3 regions of the Paenibacillus sp. FSL E2-8871 genome follow, and region 3 is predicted to be linked to each of the others. Evidence: riboswitches for the same ligand, from Rfam matches in the RefSeq annotation. Region 3 holds a riboswitch; each other region holds the start of a gene.
The links. A riboswitch is a leader RNA that binds a small molecule or an ion and turns the genes downstream of it on or off. The one in region 3 is predicted to bind cyclic di-AMP.

Region 1 (3,278 bases), 1.1 Mb from region 3:
CGCACTACTGAGAGAATACCGGGACGTGATTAGTTCGGTCACGTTCTGGGGAGCAGCGGATGACTATACCTGGCTGGATGATTTCCCTGTTCGTGGGCGGAAGAACTGGCCGTTCCTATTCGATGAAGGGCATAAGCCTAAGCCAGCTTTCCATCGAATTATCACCTCTGCCACGAAATTATAGAGTGGACAAGCTGCTCAAATAATGAACTGTGAACCCGTCCTTATATCGATTAAGGGCGGGTTATTTATACGTTGATAGATTAGTAGAGTAGATCTCAAAGGGCGGATTAAAGTGAGCGTGACAATTAGAACGATTCTGGAAGATTTAATAGGAGCTATGGAACAGATAGATAGGACTGTGGATACTCTTAAGCCGGGGAATCCAGAAATGGTGATTACAGGGATGGTTACGGCATTTTGCGCTACGCAATATGTTGTGGAACGAACGATTGCTATGAACGCCAATTTGTTGATCACACATGAAGGTGTGTTTTACAGTCATCATGAGACGAGCAAGTGGTTAAAGGATGACCCTGTGTCTCGCGCGAAACGGAGTTTGATTGAGCGTTCTGAACTGGCTATTTTTCGTTATCATGATTATTGGCATCGGCATCAACCGGATGGGATCATGGTGGGCTTGCTACGAGAGCTTGAATGGTCAGCCTATGTGGTTGAGCAGCAATCCACTGCTACAATCCTATCGATTCCAGCTATGACGGTAAGTGAAGCGGCTCTGTATATAAAAAGAAAGCTAGGCATCTCCTATGTACGTGCTGCCGGAGACCTATCCCAGATATGCAGACATGTGGGGATATTAGTAGGTTACAGAGGAGGTGGGACGATGGCTATTCCTCTTTTTAATCAGCACAATCTTGATTTAATTATTGCTGGCGAGGGCCCCGAATGGGAAACTCCAGAATATGTGAGGGATGCTGTCCACCAAGGCAGATTAAAAGCGCTGATTATGTTAGGTCATGCGGAAAGTGAAGCTCCAGGAATGAAATATTTAGCTGAAGTTCTGGCACAGAAATACCCAATGATTCCTACTTATTTTATTGCTGAACAACCGGTCTATCAGCTGGTTTAATTTCGTATAAACCGAAATGAAGAATAAATTTGCATATTATGGAGAAAATGATTGGAAACCAGGTCACTGAGAAAGGAGTGTTTCAATGGAAATTCCTTTGGAGGCTGATGAAGTGTTAAGTCGTATCAAAAAGCTTCAAACCGATGGAAGCTCGATCAGCAAAAAACAAGTGAAGCAAAGCGATCCTGATCTTATGAGAAGTGCGCTGTTCTTTTTTCCGAGCTGGGAGCATGCATTGAAAAACGCCGATCTGTTGTAGCCATATGATTGTATAACGAAGCCGAGTGGTTCAGGGATTGATCTCTGATGGCCGCTCGGCTTTTTTTAGATATATTGAGTAAACAAGAGCAAAAGAAAGAGAAAACGAAGTGTATGCTTAATATGAAATGAAAAGCATGGCTTTCAACATTATTTTGCCCACGGCTCAACTTTACAAGAAACCTTACACGGAGTATGATTCATCACATAACTGACAATTACATAAGAAGTCCGCTTAATTTCCGTTAAGGAAAGCGGGGGAACCAACAACTGGGAACCAGTGTAACAATCGGTACTAGTTATGGGGTGAATCCTGTTCCAGGTGCATAAATGCATCCATGCAGGTAGGGCAACTCTCACTGCCCGAATCCGACAGCTAACCTCGTAAGCGTATGGAGAGAGGATGAATGGCGTATTTGATGATGAATAGCCACAGAGAATCCCTCTGTGGTTTTTTGCTGCGTTAAAAAGCAGATATAGTTGTAGAACCTATCTATGAAAGAGGTGTTAACTTTGCCTATTGCTAAACTGAATGGAACTTCGCTCTATTACGAAATCAATGGAACAGGGACTCCGGTTGTGTTTATCCATGGACATGGATTAACACATAGTATGTTCAAGCCACAATTGGAGTATTTTTCTGATAAATATAAAGTGATTCTGTGTGATTTACGGGGGAATGGCAAATCAGGTGAACTACTGCAGGCCCCAAATGAGATTATTGAAACCCAATGTCTAGATATAATTATGCTATTGAATGATTTGGGTATTCGTGAGGCTGTTTTTGTTGGGAGTGCCTATGGGGGGCTCGTCGTTCAACATATTGCGAAACAATATCCAGAGCGAGTAAAAGCGATTGTTGTCGCGGATAGCTTTTGTAGAAGTCAGGCGTCAACGATAATCGGTAAAATCCAGCTTATGGCTGCTTATTGTAGTTGGTTAATGTATTACGCTCCAAGTGAGCTTGTACTGCCTTCGATTCGTATGATGTACCGGGAACGCTGGAATCTGGCTTATAACGAGATTAGAAGAGGACTTCTCGATAAACGTCCACGGGAATTGTATCGGCAAAGGCTGGCTACGAGCCATGTGGATTACACTAGATGCTTAAAGTCTTTTAAGCGTCCCGCCTTATGTATTGTAGGTGACTTTAGTGAATTTGGAGTTAATTGTATGAAGGATATGGTGTCTCAGCTGCCACATGCTCAGTTAGTGATCATCCCTAACGCATTAGATCCTAGTAATCTGTGTCAGCCGGAGAAATTTAATGCTATACTTCAGCGGTTTTTGGAGAAACAGCAGGAAACTCAGCAGATTAGTTGATCTTAGTGGTAAGTGAGAAATGAGGGGCGTCCCATAGCCGGGGAGTATGTACTGGCTACGGGGCGTTCTTCTGTATGTCTGTATTTTGTACAATGCTGTCTACTGATGTAAGATTAAAGATATTCGAGATTAACTATCTAAAGGAGCTGAGTCATGATGTCTCAAGCCGAAACCATAAAATTGACCTCATTATCTTCAAAAGGGGGCTGCGGCTGCAAAATCGGTCCCGCCGATCTCATGCAGGTTATTCGCAGTCTACCACCAACCGTTCCTAATCCGGATCTACTTGTAGGTCTGGATACCAGTGATGACGCTGGGGTATATCGATTAAGTGATGATCTTGCGTTAGTGCAAACTGTTGATTTTTTCACGCCGATCGTGGATGACCCTTATTCCTTTGGGCAAATTGCAGCAGCTAATGCGTTAAGTGATATTTATGCTATGGGCGGCAAGCCGCTTACAGTGCTTAATATTGTGGCCTTCCCTATTTCTGTTTTGGACAAAAGCATTCTCGGTGACATTTTGCGCGGTGCAGCAGATAAAGTGCAGGAAGCAGGAGCAACGCTTGTGGGCGGACATTCCATCGACGATAAAGAGCCTAAATTTG
Region 2 (3,278 bases), 490 kb from region 3:
TACCACCGAAGACATTGTTGAGCATCATCAGTGCAAGAGGCGTAATGCCTCCCAGCGGCGTCAGCGTATCATGCATATTGTTAACACTACCTGTCGTAGCTGCGGTTGTTACTGAAGTAAACAAGGAAGACTGCGGTATGCCGAAGCGCACCTCTTTACCTTCCATGCTACCTTGTGAAGATTCGATTCCTAGTGCATTGATCGCCGGATTACCTTTTGATTCAGCATAGAAGTTTAGGCTTAATAGCAGAACAAACAAGGTCATCATTGCGGTAAAAATTACCCAGCCCTGACGTTTGTTCTTGGCAAACAATCCGTACATATAAGGGAGCGAAGCTGGCAGCATCCACATAGAGAGAATCTCCAGAACGTTCGTAAGTGGATTAGGGTTCTCAAAAGGATGGGATGAATTGGCCCCGAAGAAGCCGCCACCATTCGTGCCCAGATGTTTGATCGATTCCAAAGAAGCTACTGGACCGATAGCAATTTGTTGTGTTTGGCCCTCTAGTGTAGTGACTTCAAGTGATGGCTTGAGCGTTTGTGGCACATGCAGTCCTACCAACACCAATGAAACTAACAAAGCTAGCGGAATGAACACACGAATATGTGCTTTGACGAAATCCTCGAAGAAGTTCCCGACTGATTTCCGTCCCGTGATTCCTCTGACAAAGGCAACCGCAACAGAAAATCCGCTCGCTGCAGATGTGAACATCATCATCGTGATGACAGCCATTTGTGAAAAATACGAAAGCCCCGTCTCCCCGCTATAATGCTGCAGGTTCGTATTGGTCATAAAGCTGATCACTGTATTGAATGAAAGCGTCTGTTCCAAATCCGTAATTCCATTCGGGTTTAACGGCAATCCCCGCTGCAATCTAAGAACAATGTAACTGAAAGTAACCAATACGATATTTGTTAACACAAAGCTGAGCGCATACTTCTTCCAAGACATTCCGTCCCGTTTTTTCAGGCCAATCAGCTTATAAATTCCTTTTTCCATGCCTCCAAACCATCGATCCGTACGGTTCGGTTCATTAGAAAATACATAATATAAATACGTGCCCATCGGCTTAACCAGCAAGATAAGAATTACGATTACAGCAACTATTTGCAAAATGCCCATGAATGCCCCTCCTTAAAATTTCTCCGGATGAATCAATGCGTAAACCAGATATACAAACAACAGTAGGGTAACAGCGATTACTAGAATCACAACTTATCCCTCCCTGTATCCTCAACTACACCTGCGCACCAGCGCATAAATCCATAAAACAACCCGTAAATTACAGCTAACGAAGCCACCATATACAGATCCATCATATCTCCCGCACTCCTTCTTTTATCCTTGATGAGGTGATTTATCGATTAGAAAATCAGCATCACCACTGTGAGAATAGATTACATAACTTGCACCAAGCCTTTTATAGACCAATCTAGGATTTATTGAGCTTGTGATTACAAAAATCGGCTGTGTCGTCCAGGTGCGGCACATCTGAATGTAGCGGCAGCATAACGTAAAGCTGCTCTCGAACAGATATACCCGTCCTACCGGGAACGGCGGGCGAAACCAAGTATTCTGATGGCGGGTATCAACTAGAACGACTTGTTCAATCCCCATCTCTTCGAGTAGGGCCTTCTCAGGCAAGTTGTTGGTCAATCCGGCCATCTTAATGCCTCTGAATTTTAGAAGCTTAATAAAATGTTCGCCTGCCTTCGTTGGCGCACATACCAGTACATATTCATTCTGATCTGTCATCTCTTATTCTCCTCAAATGCTTTGCTTGTAAGATCAGAGCTTGATCACCCTGATCTTGAAAGAAAAGCTACCGCTAATGATGAATATAACGACCTCTTCGTGAGGTTTTCCATAAATGCTTTGCTTAAAAAAGCACAGCAAAAAGCCACAAAGGATTCTCCTCTGTGGCTCGCTAGCGGTCACATTGCACTCATCCTCTCTCCATACGCTTACGAGGTTAGCTGTCGGATTCGGGCGGTGAGAGTCGCCCTACCTGTATAGATGCGAGCTCACTCGCATCTTCTACAGGATTCACCCCATAACCGGCTTCCGACTCTCACATCGTCTGCCGATTGTTGGTTCCCCCGCTTTCCTTATCGGAAATTAAGCGGATCAAATATTCGATTGTTGTTGAAACAGGAGTAATCATACCCTTATGCAGGAAGAATTGTAAAACCTGATTGATGCCAAAATAATGCAAATTAAAAACTATTTTCGCGTTGGATAGCGCTTACTTGATATCCAATCTCTCTATATCTCTTGTTTACTCGAGTTTTAATCCATTAGCGAAAAGCGGGCATACCATGTGATTTTATTCACCACAAATGTAGATATCTCAAAAAATCGCCTTTATAGGTAAGAAAACAAGAAGTCGAGATTAAGCGAGGAAGAAGCCCGATAACTCGCAATAAATACCTATTTGGTTCCCTTTTCCGTCGTAGTAGGCAGGATTTGGTTTAAATCGCGCTCAAAAGAACACTTTCTGTTTTTACAGAAACACCTTGAAAAGAGTATGATTCGGGTTGAATCTATTTCACAAAATACATTCAACGCTGAGTTCCTGTATTTGCAGGGAACGGGGGAACCATCAGGCCACATGGCCTACTTGGGGTGAATCCGAAGGAGACTGTTCAAGTCTCACATAGGTAGGGCGACTCTCACCGTCCGAATCCGACAGCTAACCTCGTAAGCGTAAAGAGAGAGACCCTTGATCCGCCACGCTTTGGCACAGGTGTGTGTATACCTGTATTCCAAAACCGCAGCAGAGGTCCTCCTCTTGCTGCGGTTTTTGCGTTACCTGATTCTATAAGGTGATAGCATGCTGGACGGGGTGAAAGGAATGAAACACTATTATTGGGGAACTCAGCAAGGGCTACTTGAGCCGATAAGTCTAAATTATGTTTGCTTTGGAGCGTTGTGGTTCGAAGAGGATCATCACAGAACTATTGTCGGCTATGCTTTTGGTCAGAAGCAGATTGAATCACTTCGCCATTTCAGCAGCCCATCTACCTGTGAATACTGTATGGACCGAACAATTATATACGAAATATATAAAAGTATCCGAGAAAAGCAACAGCTGCAGGATTGGTCAGCACACCAACGTTTTCCGTGGCTCACCGCTTTTAAGGAACCGTGGAAAGATGTTGCAGCCGGTTGGTACGTAATGAGATCCCGCAACACCTTTCCCTTACATTTATCCGTTATACGCAAACAGAAATTCCGACTATGGCTAGAGCATGCCGCAGTCTGTGAGAATGAAGCT
Region 3 (3,278 bases):
GTATGAAGCTTTATGGATTTCCAGTGTTTATCTTCAGTCTAATCGAATGGGCGCTGGCTCTACTTCCGTTATACTGGCTTGCTCCAAAAATGTACGGGCTATTCTTGTCCTCCTTTCTGAACTACTCTTTGTTACTTCATCTAGTTCCATACGTATTGGCATGGCTTATATACATCTTTATCGTGCGCCTGTTCCTTCTATATATGCAGTTTGGTTATACCAGCGGCACGGGGATGTTCTCCTCCTTATTCGTTTGCTTGAAGTCGCTGATTCCGGCAATAGGAATTTCAATCATACTTGGTGCAGCAGGCCTGATCCTTTTGCTAGTGTGCGGACTAACGGGTATCTTCTGTCCTGGCCTACCAGCGCTTCTTATTCGTCAACTTTCATCACTGCCCTCAACACTCTTCAAAATGTGGGGAATTTCGGCTCAATATCATCTATGGCACAGTAAAGCATTTCCACAATAATTTGAAACATTACAGAACATAATATAAGAGTCCCGGTTCCTGAATCAGGAGTTGGGACTCTTTCGCGTTATAGACAAATTATGAGGATTTGCAAAATCGTAAAGACTTTGTTACAATAAGTCCTGTTCCATTGGTAACAAGTTTGTAATCATTTGAAACGATTTCTACATAACTTCATGTATTTGTCGTAGTCATGTCGATAAGTCACTATCTGGTGCATAAAACGCCGAATTCCTTGCACCGGGAAGTGGGGGAACCATATTTTGGGTGAATTGATCTCGCTTTGCAGTGATCATAGGGGAACCTTCTACCGAATCCTTAAGCTAACCTCACAGGCATTGGAAGGGGTACAATTTTTTTGAAGAATTTAAGAAAAGCATGCGTCGCTGCGGCGCTAGGACTTGTGATGGCGTTCTCTATTGGTGGAGGAAGTGCCTTTGCAGATTCTAAGATGGACAGTGTTATTTCAAAGACAATTGGAGTTGCCTATAAAACCGGAGGCACTAGCACTGCCGGGTTTGACTGTTCTGGATTTACTACGTATGTATTCAAGAAGGTGGGTCTTTCTTTGCCCCGTACTTCAAAAGCTCAATATAATGTCGGAACTCCTGTAGCCAAAAGTAAATTACGTTCAGGTGACCTAGTTTTCTTTAACACATTGGGCAACGGCGTATCCCATGTCGGCATTTATGTTGGAAACGGAAAATTCGCACAATCATCATCTTCATATGGCGTGACCATCACTTCACTTAGCCAGTCCTACTGGGCCAATCGCTACGTTGGTGCTAAAAGAGTAATGAGTACTTCCTCATATCAAGCTATAGCCTACGATTAATACTTCCCCACAACTATAACCTCACAATTACATTATATAGACCTGGGTTTGATTATTGACTTAATCGAATCCAGGTTTTCTTTTGCCTTATTATATTCTTTACACCTCTAGAACGGACTTTAAACACTTTTATTTGATAAAAATTTCAATAAATATAAAAATTAGTTTAATATTATCGCTTACATATGCATTTTGTCTTTAAAAAAACGAATTTTTCTGCATGATTATGTTAAAAACGATTGCCAAGCGGCACTCTGTTTGTTACAATAACTGCAGTAAGATTTTAGTAACATTTTTGTAATCATTAAGTTGTTATTTACAAAGGTTTTGTCATGTATTGATTACAAGCTATTCCTAATCAACAGTATCAGCCGAGTTTCCTAACTATTAGGAAAACGGGGGAACCAACTTTGGGTGAATTGACCTCCATTTTTAGAGGGGTCATAGGGGACCTTCAACCGAACCCTTAAGCTAACCTCGTAGGCATCCGGAAGGGGTATAAACTTTTGAAGAAGAAGCTAGCAGCAGCAGTACTTAGCTTTTCCATTATTTTCACCATCGGAGCAGGAAGCGCTTTCGCGGATTCCAAAATGGATAAAGTGATCGACAAGACCATCGGAACTAAGTACGTATCCGGCGGCATCTCCACAAATGGATTTGATTGCTCCGGATTTACAATGTATGTATTTGATAAAATTGGTATAAACCTACCACACCAATCAGGTTCCCAGTATCAAATGGGCACTGCTATCTCCCAAGATGATTTAAGATCTGGAGATCTTGTATTCTTCAATACAAGTGGTAAGGGTGTCTCCCATGTCGGTATTTATGTCGGTGAAGGCAAGTTTGCACACGCATCTTCCTCACGCGGTGTAACGATTAGCTCCCTGAGTGATAGCTACTACGTGAAACGCTACATCGGTGCTAAACGAATTATGAGCACGGATGCTTATCATTCTGTTGCTTCTGAGACAGAAGATAATGATGATGTTCAATAAGTAAATCGTACATAGGCTCTTTTCCAAGATGTTGATTCTTGGGGAAGAGCTTGTTTTTTGTCTTATTTAGTATTTACCCCTCTCAGAATTTGTAAAACAATAATCCTCATAAATTTCTGAGTCGACCATGCCTCTTTTTGTATATAATTAGTTACAAGCATAAACGCCTTCGATGTCCTTATAAGGACCATAAGTATTTTAAGCTAGAAATATAAGACATTTAAAGTTCCCCCGTGAAAGGAGGTCCTTGACCTTATGATAAATCCCTCTGTTACTTTTCATGTAGCGCCTATGGAGACCAGTCACGCGGAAGAGATTTGCAACTGGGATTACACTGCCCCTTATAATATTTACGGCTGGATGCCGTGGGAGCAAATGCAGGCTCTTGGAATCGAGTTCGGTGACCCTCAGCTACGGAATGAGCAATATGTCTCCATCTTAAATGGGCAAGGGATTTTGTGTGGATTCGCGCAGTTGTTTCCATTGGAAGGTGTTGTTCGCTTGGGGATTGGTATGCGCCCTGATCTATGCGGTCAAGGTCTAGGAAAAATATTCATGGATGCAATCGTGCAAGCAGCCTTAATTCGTTATCCTGAGCGTGAGATTGATCTAGAGGTATTGACCTGGAACCAGCGGGCAATCCGAACTTACCAAAAGTGTGGATTTACGATTACCGATACGTATGAGCGCCTAACCCCCACAGGAAACAAACCTTTTTATTGCATGGTCTATGATAAATAATATTAAATTCCATATTTTTCAATGATTTGATGGCATTATCGTTCATTTTTTTGTCACAAACCCTATGATAACGCTTCACCTTGAGCTATAATGTAGGGAGCAGCTTACATAGAAGGGACGAACTGGGATGCAGAAATGGATCATGAGCGGTTTGTTTTTTGCCGCCTGTGCCTTTGCGGTAGTACTTATGTTTACACTTCCAGGTAAAGAAGAGGTAGCTGAACAGAATAAGCC

Region 1: it holds a riboswitch for cyclic di-AMP, as region 3 does, so the genes downstream of both, NYE25_RS16565 (alpha/beta fold hydrolase) here and NYE25_RS21575 (C40 family peptidase) in region 3, are expected to answer to the same signal.
Region 2: it holds a riboswitch for cyclic di-AMP, as region 3 does, so the genes downstream of both, NYE25_RS23685 (hypothetical protein) here and NYE25_RS21575 (C40 family peptidase) in region 3, are expected to answer to the same signal.

What each region holds. Positions count from the first base shown of each region.
Region 1 is NZ_JBBOBV010000001.1:3,653,584-3,656,861, reverse strand. Features, by position in the region: gene NYE25_RS16580 (endo-1,4-beta-xylanase) at 1-184, shown strand, start outside; gene NYE25_RS16575 (Nif3-like dinuclear metal center hexameric protein) at 296-1,090, shown strand; gene NYE25_RS16570 (hypothetical protein) at 1,176-1,349, shown strand; cyclic di-AMP (ydaO/yuaA leader) riboswitch at 1,571-1,755, shown strand; gene NYE25_RS16565 (alpha/beta fold hydrolase) at 1,862-2,671, shown strand; gene selD (selenide, water dikinase SelD) at 2,828-3,278, shown strand, end outside.
Region 2 is NZ_JBBOBV010000001.1:5,234,564-5,237,841, reverse strand. Features, by position in the region: gene kdpA (potassium-transporting ATPase subunit KdpA) at 1-1,123, opposite strand, end outside; gene kdpF (K(+)-transporting ATPase subunit F) at 1,136-1,213, opposite strand; gene NYE25_RS23685 (hypothetical protein) at 1,340-1,756, opposite strand; cyclic di-AMP (ydaO/yuaA leader) riboswitch at 1,947-2,136, opposite strand; cyclic di-AMP (ydaO/yuaA leader) riboswitch at 2,557-2,722, shown strand; gene NYE25_RS23680 (hypothetical protein) at 2,856-3,278, shown strand, end outside.
Region 3 is NZ_JBBOBV010000001.1:4,745,657-4,748,934, reverse strand. Features, by position in the region: gene NYE25_RS21585 (hypothetical protein) at 1-470, shown strand, start outside; cyclic di-AMP (ydaO/yuaA leader) riboswitch at 685-823, shown strand; gene NYE25_RS21580 (C40 family peptidase) at 877-1,305, shown strand; cyclic di-AMP (ydaO/yuaA leader) riboswitch at 1,665-1,806, shown strand; gene NYE25_RS21575 (C40 family peptidase) at 1,812-2,303, shown strand; gene NYE25_RS21570 (GNAT family N-acetyltransferase) at 2,559-3,044, shown strand; gene NYE25_RS21565 (c-type cytochrome) at 3,172-3,278, shown strand, end outside.